2 regions of the Polaromonas aquatica genome follow, and region 1 is predicted to be linked to the other one. Evidence: predicted binding sites of a transcription regulator. Region 1 holds the regulator's gene; the other holds the start of a gene.
The links. The regulator FNR, encoded in region 1, switches genes on or off when oxygen is low (the NO sensors DNR and NnrR bind a similar motif). The targets are predictions, from matches to a motif close to TTGATNNNNATCAA.
Positions count from the first base shown of each region.

Region 2: ACFQND_RS11230 (hemerythrin domain-containing protein) is a predicted target of FNR. The motif match lies at 1,847-1,860, and genes of this name have one in related genera.

Region 1 is NZ_JBHSRS010000013.1:17,385-21,799, forward strand. Features, by position in the region: gene ccoG (cytochrome c oxidase accessory protein CcoG) at 1-722, shown strand, start outside; gene ACFQND_RS04220 (FixH family protein) at 758-1,051, shown strand; gene ACFQND_RS04225 (hypothetical protein) at 1,038-1,298, shown strand; gene fnr (fumarate/nitrate reduction transcriptional regulator Fnr) at 1,292-2,011, opposite strand; gene hemN (oxygen-independent coproporphyrinogen III oxidase) at 2,206-3,588, shown strand; gene ACFQND_RS04240 (sulfite exporter TauE/SafE family protein) at 3,588-4,277, shown strand.
Region 2 is NZ_JBHSRS010000018.1:585,489-589,903, forward strand. Features, by position in the region: gene ACFQND_RS11220 (sensor histidine kinase) at 1-373, shown strand, start outside; gene ACFQND_RS11225 (carbohydrate porin) at 463-1,800, shown strand; gene ACFQND_RS11230 (hemerythrin domain-containing protein) at 1,919-2,509, shown strand; gene ACFQND_RS11235 (alkene reductase) at 2,530-3,633, opposite strand; gene gstA (glutathione transferase GstA) at 3,849-4,415, opposite strand, start outside.

The DNA.
Region 1 (4,415 bases):
CGCTGATCGTTACCTACGACGGCGCGCGGGGCGAGCACCGGGGCTCACGTCGGCGCAGCGAAGCACTGGCCCAGTACCGCGCCAAAGGTCTGGGAGACTGCATTGACTGCGGCCTGTGCGTGCAGGTTTGCCCCACGGGCATAGACATTCGTGATGGCCTGCAATATGAATGCATCAGCTGCTCGGCCTGCATCGACGTGTGCGACAGTGTCATGGAAAAAATGAACTACCCGCGCGGGCTGATCCGCTACAGCACACAGAACGGCATGGACCAGAAACTGTCCCGTTCCGCGATGTTTCGCCGGGTGCGGCGGCCCCGGGTTCTTGTGTACACGGCGGTGCTGGTGGCCATCGGTACGGGGATGCTGTGGGCCTTGCTGGTTCGGCCTTCGTTCAAGGTGGACGTGGTGCGCGACCGTGGCGCGATGGCCCGCCAGGTGGGCCAGGGTCAGATTGAAAATGTTTACGGCCTGCAGATCATGAATGCAACCGAGCATGATCAGCAGTATGTGCTCAAGGTGGAGGGGATGGCGGGAGCCCGGATTGTGTCCGACGCGCAGGTGGTGGTCGACGCCGCCGGTGCGCGCTGGGTTCCGGTGCGGGTGCAGGTGCCGCCCGATGCCGTGGCTGCGGGCTCTCATCCCATTACCTTTGTGATTTCGAAGCAGGGCGCTTCGCAGGATGAAGTCGTCGAAAAATCGGTTTTCCTGGTACCGCGTTAAGGTGTTTTCCTAATATCCTTGTGGAGGACTTTTTCATGAACCCCGCCAGTAGAGACAGTGCAAACATGCTGCATTCGCCTGAAGTCCGCCCATGGTGGAAAGAGCCCTATGTCTGGATGGTGATTGCCGGGCCGCTGTCGGCGGTGCTGGCCTGTATCGTCACTGCGTTCTACATCATGCAGGGGCCGGACGCCGTTGTATCAGAGGACTCTTACCGTGAGGGGCTTGAGATCAGCCGGGAGGTGAATGCGGCAAAACCGCTGATGCAGCCGGCCCAGACGGGCCGCAACCACAGCGCAACCGGGGGAAAAAGCAATGAAAAACCATGACCAGCCTGAAGCCCAGGGTCTCAAACGCTGGGGACTCATCATCTGGCCGGCCTTTTTGGCGGCCTGCCTGCTTGAAGTGCTGGTTTTTTCGATGATTGACCCTGGCGAGATTCATTGGCCAGGCCTTGAGCTGCAGGCAAGCCGCAAGGGCGTTTATACGGTGGCTTTTTTTATGTTTTGGTTTATCGCTGTGATCAGCAATGGCCTGGTGTTATGGCTTGCCGAGCCTGACGCCATCAATCAATGACACTGGGGCACATTGACAATGCGCTTTAGCGCATCGGCGTCCAGGATGTGGATGTTGCGCTGCTTTACCGCAATCACGCCATCATCGGCAAATTTTGAAAACGTGCGGCTCACGGTTTCGAGTTTCATGCCCAGGTAGCTGCCGATTTCCTCGCGTGTCATGCGCAACACCAGTTCGGATTTCGAAAAACCACGTGCCTGCAGGCGCTGCACCAGGTTGAGCAGGAAGGCGGCCAGCCGCTCTTCGGCCCGCATGCTCCCGAGCAGCAGCATCACGCCGTGGTCCCGCACGATTTCCCGGCTCATGATCTTGTGCACGTGGTGCTGGAGGGCATTGACCTCCCTTGAGATTTCCTCAATGCGGTCGAAGGGCATCACGCACACCTCGGCGTCTTCAAGCGCCACGGCATCGCAGGTGTGCTGCTCGTTGACGATGCCATCCAGGCCGATGATTTCACCGGCCATCTGAAAGCCGGTGACCTGGTCCCGTCCGTCTTCAGTCGTGATGCCGGTTTTGAAGAAGCCGCTGCGAATGGCATACAGCGAGGTGAATTTTTCCCCCGTGTGGAAAAGTGCCGCGCCGCGCTTGACGGTCCGCCGGGTTGCCACCAGTTCGTCAACACGGATCAGCTCCTGGGTGTTTAGGCCAACAGGCATGCACAGTTCGCGCAGATTACAACTCGAACAGGCTACTTTGATGGTTTCTTTGAGCATTTGGGGGCAGTGTGAACAGTCCGGTTGGTGTTTAGGTCGTTTTTCCGTGAAAGAGGCGGCATCCGTCGCGAACGCAACGAATCCATGATGTAGATCAGATTATGCCGATGTGGGACTGCGGAGGGTTTGATACAGGTCAAGGCGAGGGCTGATATTTGGCGGCACAGTGTGCATTCTTCCAAGGAAATCAGTTCATGAGTGTTGTTTCGCCCGACCTGCTGCGCAGATTTGACCTGAACGGGCCGCGTTATACCTCCTATCCGACAGCGGACCGCTTTGTCGAGGCCTTTGCTGCGGATGACTATGCACAGGCGCTGTCGCAACGCCATGGCGGCGCCGCAGCCATGGCGTTGCCGCTGTCCCTGTACGTCCACATTCCGTTTTGCGAGTCCCTGTGTTACTACTGCGCATGCAACAAGATCATCACCAGGCATCACGGCAAGGCCGATGAATACCTGCGTTACCTGGGCCGCGAAATCGATTTGCAAGTGGCCCATGCAGGTATTGGTCAGGTCGTGAGCCAGCTGCATCTGGGTGGAGGCACGCCGACTTTCCTGAACGACATGCAGCTCAGGGCATTGATGGCCCTGTTGCGCCGCAGTTTTTCATTTACCCCGGGTGGTGAGTATTCGATTGAAATTGATCCGCGAACCGTCGATGAGGCCCGGCTTGCAGTGCTGGCCGAACTGGGGTTCAACCGGCTGAGCTTTGGCGTGCAGGATTTTGATCCGGCCGTACAGCGGGCAGTGCACCGTGTCCAGCCAGCGGAGCAGGTGTTCGGCCTGGTTGACGCTGCCCGTTCGAAAGGTTTTGAGTCCATCAATGTTGACCTGATTTATGGCCTGCCCATGCAGACGCCGGAATCATTTGACCGGACACTTGAGCAAGTGACGGCATTGCGGCCTGACCGGGTTGCGCTTTATGCCTATGCGCACCTGCCGGAACGTTTCAAGCCGCAGCGCCGCATTGCAACGGCTGAATTGCCCGATGCCTCCGCCAAGATGGCCATGTTTTCCCGTTCACTGGCGGCGTTTGACGCTGCCGGCTATGTTTATGTGGGCATGGATCATTTCGCCTTGCCCGGCGATGCGCTGGCTGTTGCCAAACGGCAGGGCCGCTTGCACCGAAATTTCCAGGGCTACAGTACCCAGCCCGACTGCGACCTGATTGCGCTGGGCGTTTCCGCCATAGGCCGCGTTGGTGCCACCTACAGCCAGAATGCCAAGACGCTGGAAGAGTATTACGACCATCTCGATCAGGGGCGCCTGCCGGTTGTTCGCGGCCTGGCCCTGTCGCGCGATGATCTGCTCAGGCGCGCCGTCATCATGGCATTGATGTGCCAGGGGCAACTGCAGTTTGAGTCCATTGAGCTGGCTTACCTGGTTGATTTCCGGAGTTACTTTGCGGCAGAGATGGAGGCGCTCGCAGCGCTTGCCGATCAGGGACTGGTTCGTTTGAGTGATTCCGGTATCGAGGTAAGTGCCCAGGGCTGGTTTTTTGTGCGCGCTGTCGCCATGGTGTTTGACCGCTATTTGCAGGCTGACCGCAACCGCGCCAGGTTTTCGAAAATCATTTGATGTCTGCGACCCTTCTAGCCACGGCCTTGCTGATGGGGCTTGCCGGAGGGCCTCACTGCGTGGTGATGTGCGGTGCGGCTTGCGCGGGTATGGGACGTGCTGGCGGTGGGGCCAGCACACTGGCCATCTGGGGTTTTCAGGCGGGCAGGGTTGTGGGGTATTCCACCCTGGGCGGCCTGGCTGCTGCATCAATGCAGGGGCTGGGCTGGCTCAGCATTCATTCCGCGGCCCTCAGGCCCGTCTGGACGCTTTTTCATGTGGCTGCGGCCCTGCTGGGGCTGATGCTGCTCTGGCGGGCGCGCCAGCCTGCGTGGCTTGAGGATTCTGCGCGCGCGGTCTGGGGCCGGGTGCGTTCCATTGCGGGCGGCCAAACCGGAAGGGCTGGGCTTGGTGCGCCGATCCTGCTGGGTGCATTGTGGTCCTTGCTGCCTTGTGGTTTGCTCTACTCGGCCTTGCTGGTGGCTGCGCTGGGCAGCAGCATGCAGGAAGGCGCTGCCGTCATGGCACTGTTTGCCCTGGGCAGCGGTGTTTCCCTGATGGCCGGGCCATGGCTGTGGCTTCGGCTGCGCGGGCAGGGTTCGGGGCAGTGGGCCATCCGGCTGGCCGGCCTGGCGCTGTTCGTGACCTCCCTGGGCGCGCTGTGGATGGGCCTGGTGAACAACACGGCACCCTGGTGTCTGACGCCTTAGAGATGCACCAATCGCGTGCGGCGACACAGCAGGACGTGGCCGCAAGAAGGCCAGAAATAGCTCTTACAATCCGTTTTCCCGGGTGAAGTACAAAGCCCCGGGCGTCTGTTTTCTGACATTCTTCACGGATTTAAAAAG
Region 2 (4,415 bases), on a different contig from region 1:
GCTGGATGAGCCGGTCACGGTACAGGCCAATGCCGCGCTGCTCGAAGGCATTCTGGGCAACCTGCTGGACAACGCCCTGCGTTACGGAAATGCCGAGCGGCCGCATGTCACGGTCACGGTGGCACGCGGTGCCGATGGCCGTACCGTGCTGTCGGTCACCGACAACGGCCCGGGCCTGAGCGCACCGGAGGCAGAGCGCCTGCGCAGCCGCTGGACGCTGGGCGCTGCCGGCCAGCGCCTGGGCGAAGGCGCCGGGCTCGGGCTGGCGATTGTCAGCCGATATGCCGAATTGCTGGACGCTCGTTTCAGCCTGGAGCCGGCGGATGGTGGACCGGGGCTGCGGGCCAATGTGACCTTTGCGGACGGATCCTAAGGTGTTGTCTTTAAATTGACACAAAGCAGCCCTAAACTCCACAGCTTTGCCTGTGCGAGCCGGCCCCAAGCGAACCCGAGCCCTGAATCATGAAGCTGCGCCACCTGAACCATTGCCTTTCGGCCCTGCTGCCTTTTCTGTTGTTGCCCCTTGCAGCCGCAGCGCAGGACGCGCCTGAACCGGAACGCTGGAACGCCAAATTCCAGGCCACCTATATCTGGCAGACCAAACCCGGTTTTGGCGCTGCCTATTCGGGTGTCAACAGCCTGTCGCCGCTTGCTGAAAAAAGTTATTCATTCACCTCCACGGCGTACCTGGGCCTGCGTCTGGCGCGGGATACCGAACTGTATTTCAACCCCGAGCTGGTGCAGGGGGTGGCCATGTCCAACCTGACGGGCCTGGGCGGCCTCCCTAACGGTGAACTGCAGAAAACTGCGGGTCCCAACCCCACGCTGTACCGCGCCAGGCTGTTTGTGCGCCAGACCTGGAATATGGGGGGGGAGGGCGGCGAGCGCGAGGCCGTGGCCTCCGATGCCAACCAGCTGGCCGGCTGGCGCAGCAAGGACCGTGTGGTCCTGACGGCCGGCAACCTGGCGGTCACCGATATTTTTGATTCCAACGCCTATGCCAATGACCCGCGCACGCAGTTCATGAACTGGTCTTTCCTGACGCATGGCGCGTACGACTTTGCGGCCGATTCGCGCGGTTATTCCATGGGCGCGGCGCTGGAGTATTACACCGGCGACTGGGCCTTTCGTTTCGGGCGTTTCATGCAGCCCAAAGAATCCAACGGCCTGGCGCTGGACCGTTCCTTGCTGAAGCATTACGGTGACCAGTACGAGCTGGAAAAAGGCTACACCCTGGCCGGGCGGCAGGGCGCGGTGAAGCTGCTGTATTTCCGCAACCGCGCCATCATGGGCGGGTTTTCCGATGCGATCGCCAATGCGGCAGGCGGTGTGCCCGACATTGCCACTGTGCGCAAGCTTCGCGTCAAGCAGGGCTGGGGCGTCAACCTGGAGCAGTCGCTGGGCGACAACGTGGGCATGTTTGCACGGCTGGGCCGCAGCGATGGCGAGTCGGAAACCTATGCCTTTGCCGAAATTGACCAATCGCTGTCCATGGGGGTGAGTGTCAAGGGTTCGGGCTGGGGCCGCGCGCAGGACACGCTGGGGCTGGCCTATGCGCGCAACGGCCTGTCTGCATCGCACCAGGCCTTCCTGGCGGCGGGCGGCAGCGGCTTTTTTATCGGCGACGGGCGCCTGAACTACCGGCCGGAAACCATTCTTGAGGGTTATTACAGCCTGGCGCTGGACTTCCTGAAGAACAGTGCGATCAGCTTCGGCATGCAGTACATACGCAATCCGGCCTACAACGCCGACCGCGGCCCTGTGAAGGTCATGTCGGTGCGCCTGCACACGGAGTTTTAGGGGGCAGTGGCTCAGCCTGCGCCCGGGCAGGATTTGCGCTGGTGTCTTGATCTGCGTCAAGGCTGCCGGGCGGGCTTGGTGCGATGCTGCGACAACAGAACTTTTGCAGAGCCGCACCATGTCCCACGCCAGCCTTCGCATCATCCGCGACGAACACGCAGCCTTGTCCAGCATGCTCAGGTCCATGCTGATGATGCTGGACCGGGGCCCTGGCAGTGAAGCCGAAACCTTTTTTGATGTGCTGCGCGCCATGCTGTTTTATATAGACGAGTTCCCCGAACGGCAGCACCATCCCAAGGAGTCGGATCTGCTGTTTCCCAAGGTGGTCCGGGCGGCCCCGGAAACCATGGCAACGGTGGAGCGGCTTGAGCGTGAGCACATGAGCGGCGAGCTGGCGGTGCGTGAGCTTCAGCACAAACTGATTGCCTGGGAACTGCTGGGGGAGCCGCGCAGGGCCGCTTTCGAGGCGGCGGCCCGCAAGTACGTGACCTACTACCTGGAACACATGCGGCTGGAAGAGTCGGTGATCCTGCCTGCGGCCGAAAAGGGACTGAACGCCGCCGACTGGCATGAACTGGACGCGGCTTTCGGCCTGAACCGCGATCCGCTCACCGGACGTTATCCGCTGGATGCGGCCTATGACCGCCTGTTTACCCGTATCGTCATGAAAACCCCGGCCCCCATAGGGCTGGGGGCTTCAGGCACCTGAAAGGCGCCCCGGGGCGAGATTCAGTCCAGCGTGGGATAGTCGATGTAGCCCCTGGCGCCGCCACCGTAAAAAGTGGTTTTGTCGGGCTTGTTGAGCGCCGCATTGCTGCGCAGGCGCTCCACCAGGTCTGGGTTGGCGATAAACGGGACGCCGAATGCCACCAGGTCCGCGCCGTCCGCCACGGCTTTTTCGGCCAGTGACTTGTCGTAACCGTTGTTGACCATCCAGGCGCCTTTGCCGCCCGCGCTGCGGTAAGCGGCCTTGAGGGCGGCATAGTCAAATGGGCGGTCCGGCAATTCGCGCGGGCCGCCTGTGGCACCTTCGATGATGTGGATGTAGGCCAGGTTCAGCGGGGCAAGCTGGCGCACCACGTACTCAAACAGCGGCTGCGGGTTGGAGTCGATGACGTCGTTGGCCGGCGTGACCGGCGACAGGCGAATGCCGGTGCGGCCGCCGCCTATGGCGTCGGTTATGGCGCGTGTCACCTCCAGCATCAGGCGTGCGCGGTTTTTGATGCTGCCGCCGTAGTCGTCTGTGCGTTTGTTGCTGCCGTCTTTCAGGAACTGGTCCAGCAGGTAGCCGTTGGCACCGTGAATCTCCACGCCGTCAAAGCCTGCGGTCTCGACCGCATTGCGCGCCGCCGCCTGGTAGGTGTGCACGATGCCGGGAAGCTCTTCGAGCGCGAGCGCGCGCGGCTCCGAGGTTTCTACAAACACGGGCACGCCGTCCCGGATCAACACGGTTTTGGTTTTGGCGGTGATGGCCGATGGCGCCACCGGCTGGCCGTAGCCGGGCTGCAGCTCATGGTGCGAGACGCGGCCCACGTGCCATAGCTGCACCACGATCTTGCCGTTCGCTTCATGTACCGCATGGGTGACTTTTTTCCAGGCGTCCAGTTGCTCCGTGCCGTAGAGGCCGGGTACATCGGCATAACCCTGGCCCTGGTGGCTGATGGCCGTGGCTTCGGTGATCAGCAGGCCGGCGCTGGCCCGCTGGCTGTAATAGGTGGCGGCGATGTCGGGCGGGACGGCATTGGGCGAGCGGTTGCGCGTCAGCGGCGCCATCACGATGCGGTTGGCGAGTTCAAGGTCGCCGGCCTGGGTGGTGTCGAACAGGGAGGGCATGGTCAGCATCCGGGATTAAACAGCCTCCAGTGTGCGCCATCATGAATTGGCGCGTGCAACACGGGTTGCTGCATTCATGCTAAATGCAGCCCCCACGGATGCGTGGCAAGCCCTCTTCGCAAGCAGGGGCCGCGGGACTGGCTTAGCCAGACCGCAGGCGCCGCCCCCTTGAGGGGAGAACAGGCTACACGCAGTGAGCCTGGACAGGGGTGGGTTTATTTAATCAGGCCTTCTTCCTTCATCGCCGCCTGCACGGCGGGGCGTGCTGCCACGCGTTCGCGGAATGCGGCGATGTTGGCGAAGCCGGAAATATCCACGCCCACGCGCGGTGCCCAGCCGGTCACGGTGAAGAGGTAGGGATCGGCCACGCTGTAGGCGTCGCCCATCAGGTACTTTTTGCCGGCCAGCTGGCCGTCCACCCATTTCAGGCGCGACATCAGCCGTTCTATGGTGGATGTCTTGACGGCGTCCGGCGTGGCCGGGTTGAACAGCGGGCTGAAGCCCTTGTGCACTTCGGTGCCTATGAAGTTGAGCCATGACTGCAGCTGGGCGCGTGCCACCGTGCCGTTGGGGGGCGCGAGTTTTTTGTCCGGCACCTGGTCGGCGATGTATTGCACGATGGCCGGGCCTTCGGTCAGGCGCGTGCCGTCGTCAAGCTCCAGCAGGGGCACATAACCGAGCGGGTTGATGGTGTAGTAGTCGGTGCCGTCTTCCAGCTGGTGGGTCTTGGTGGGGGCCAGCACGTGTTCGAACTTCAGGCCGGACTCGTGCAGGGTGATGTG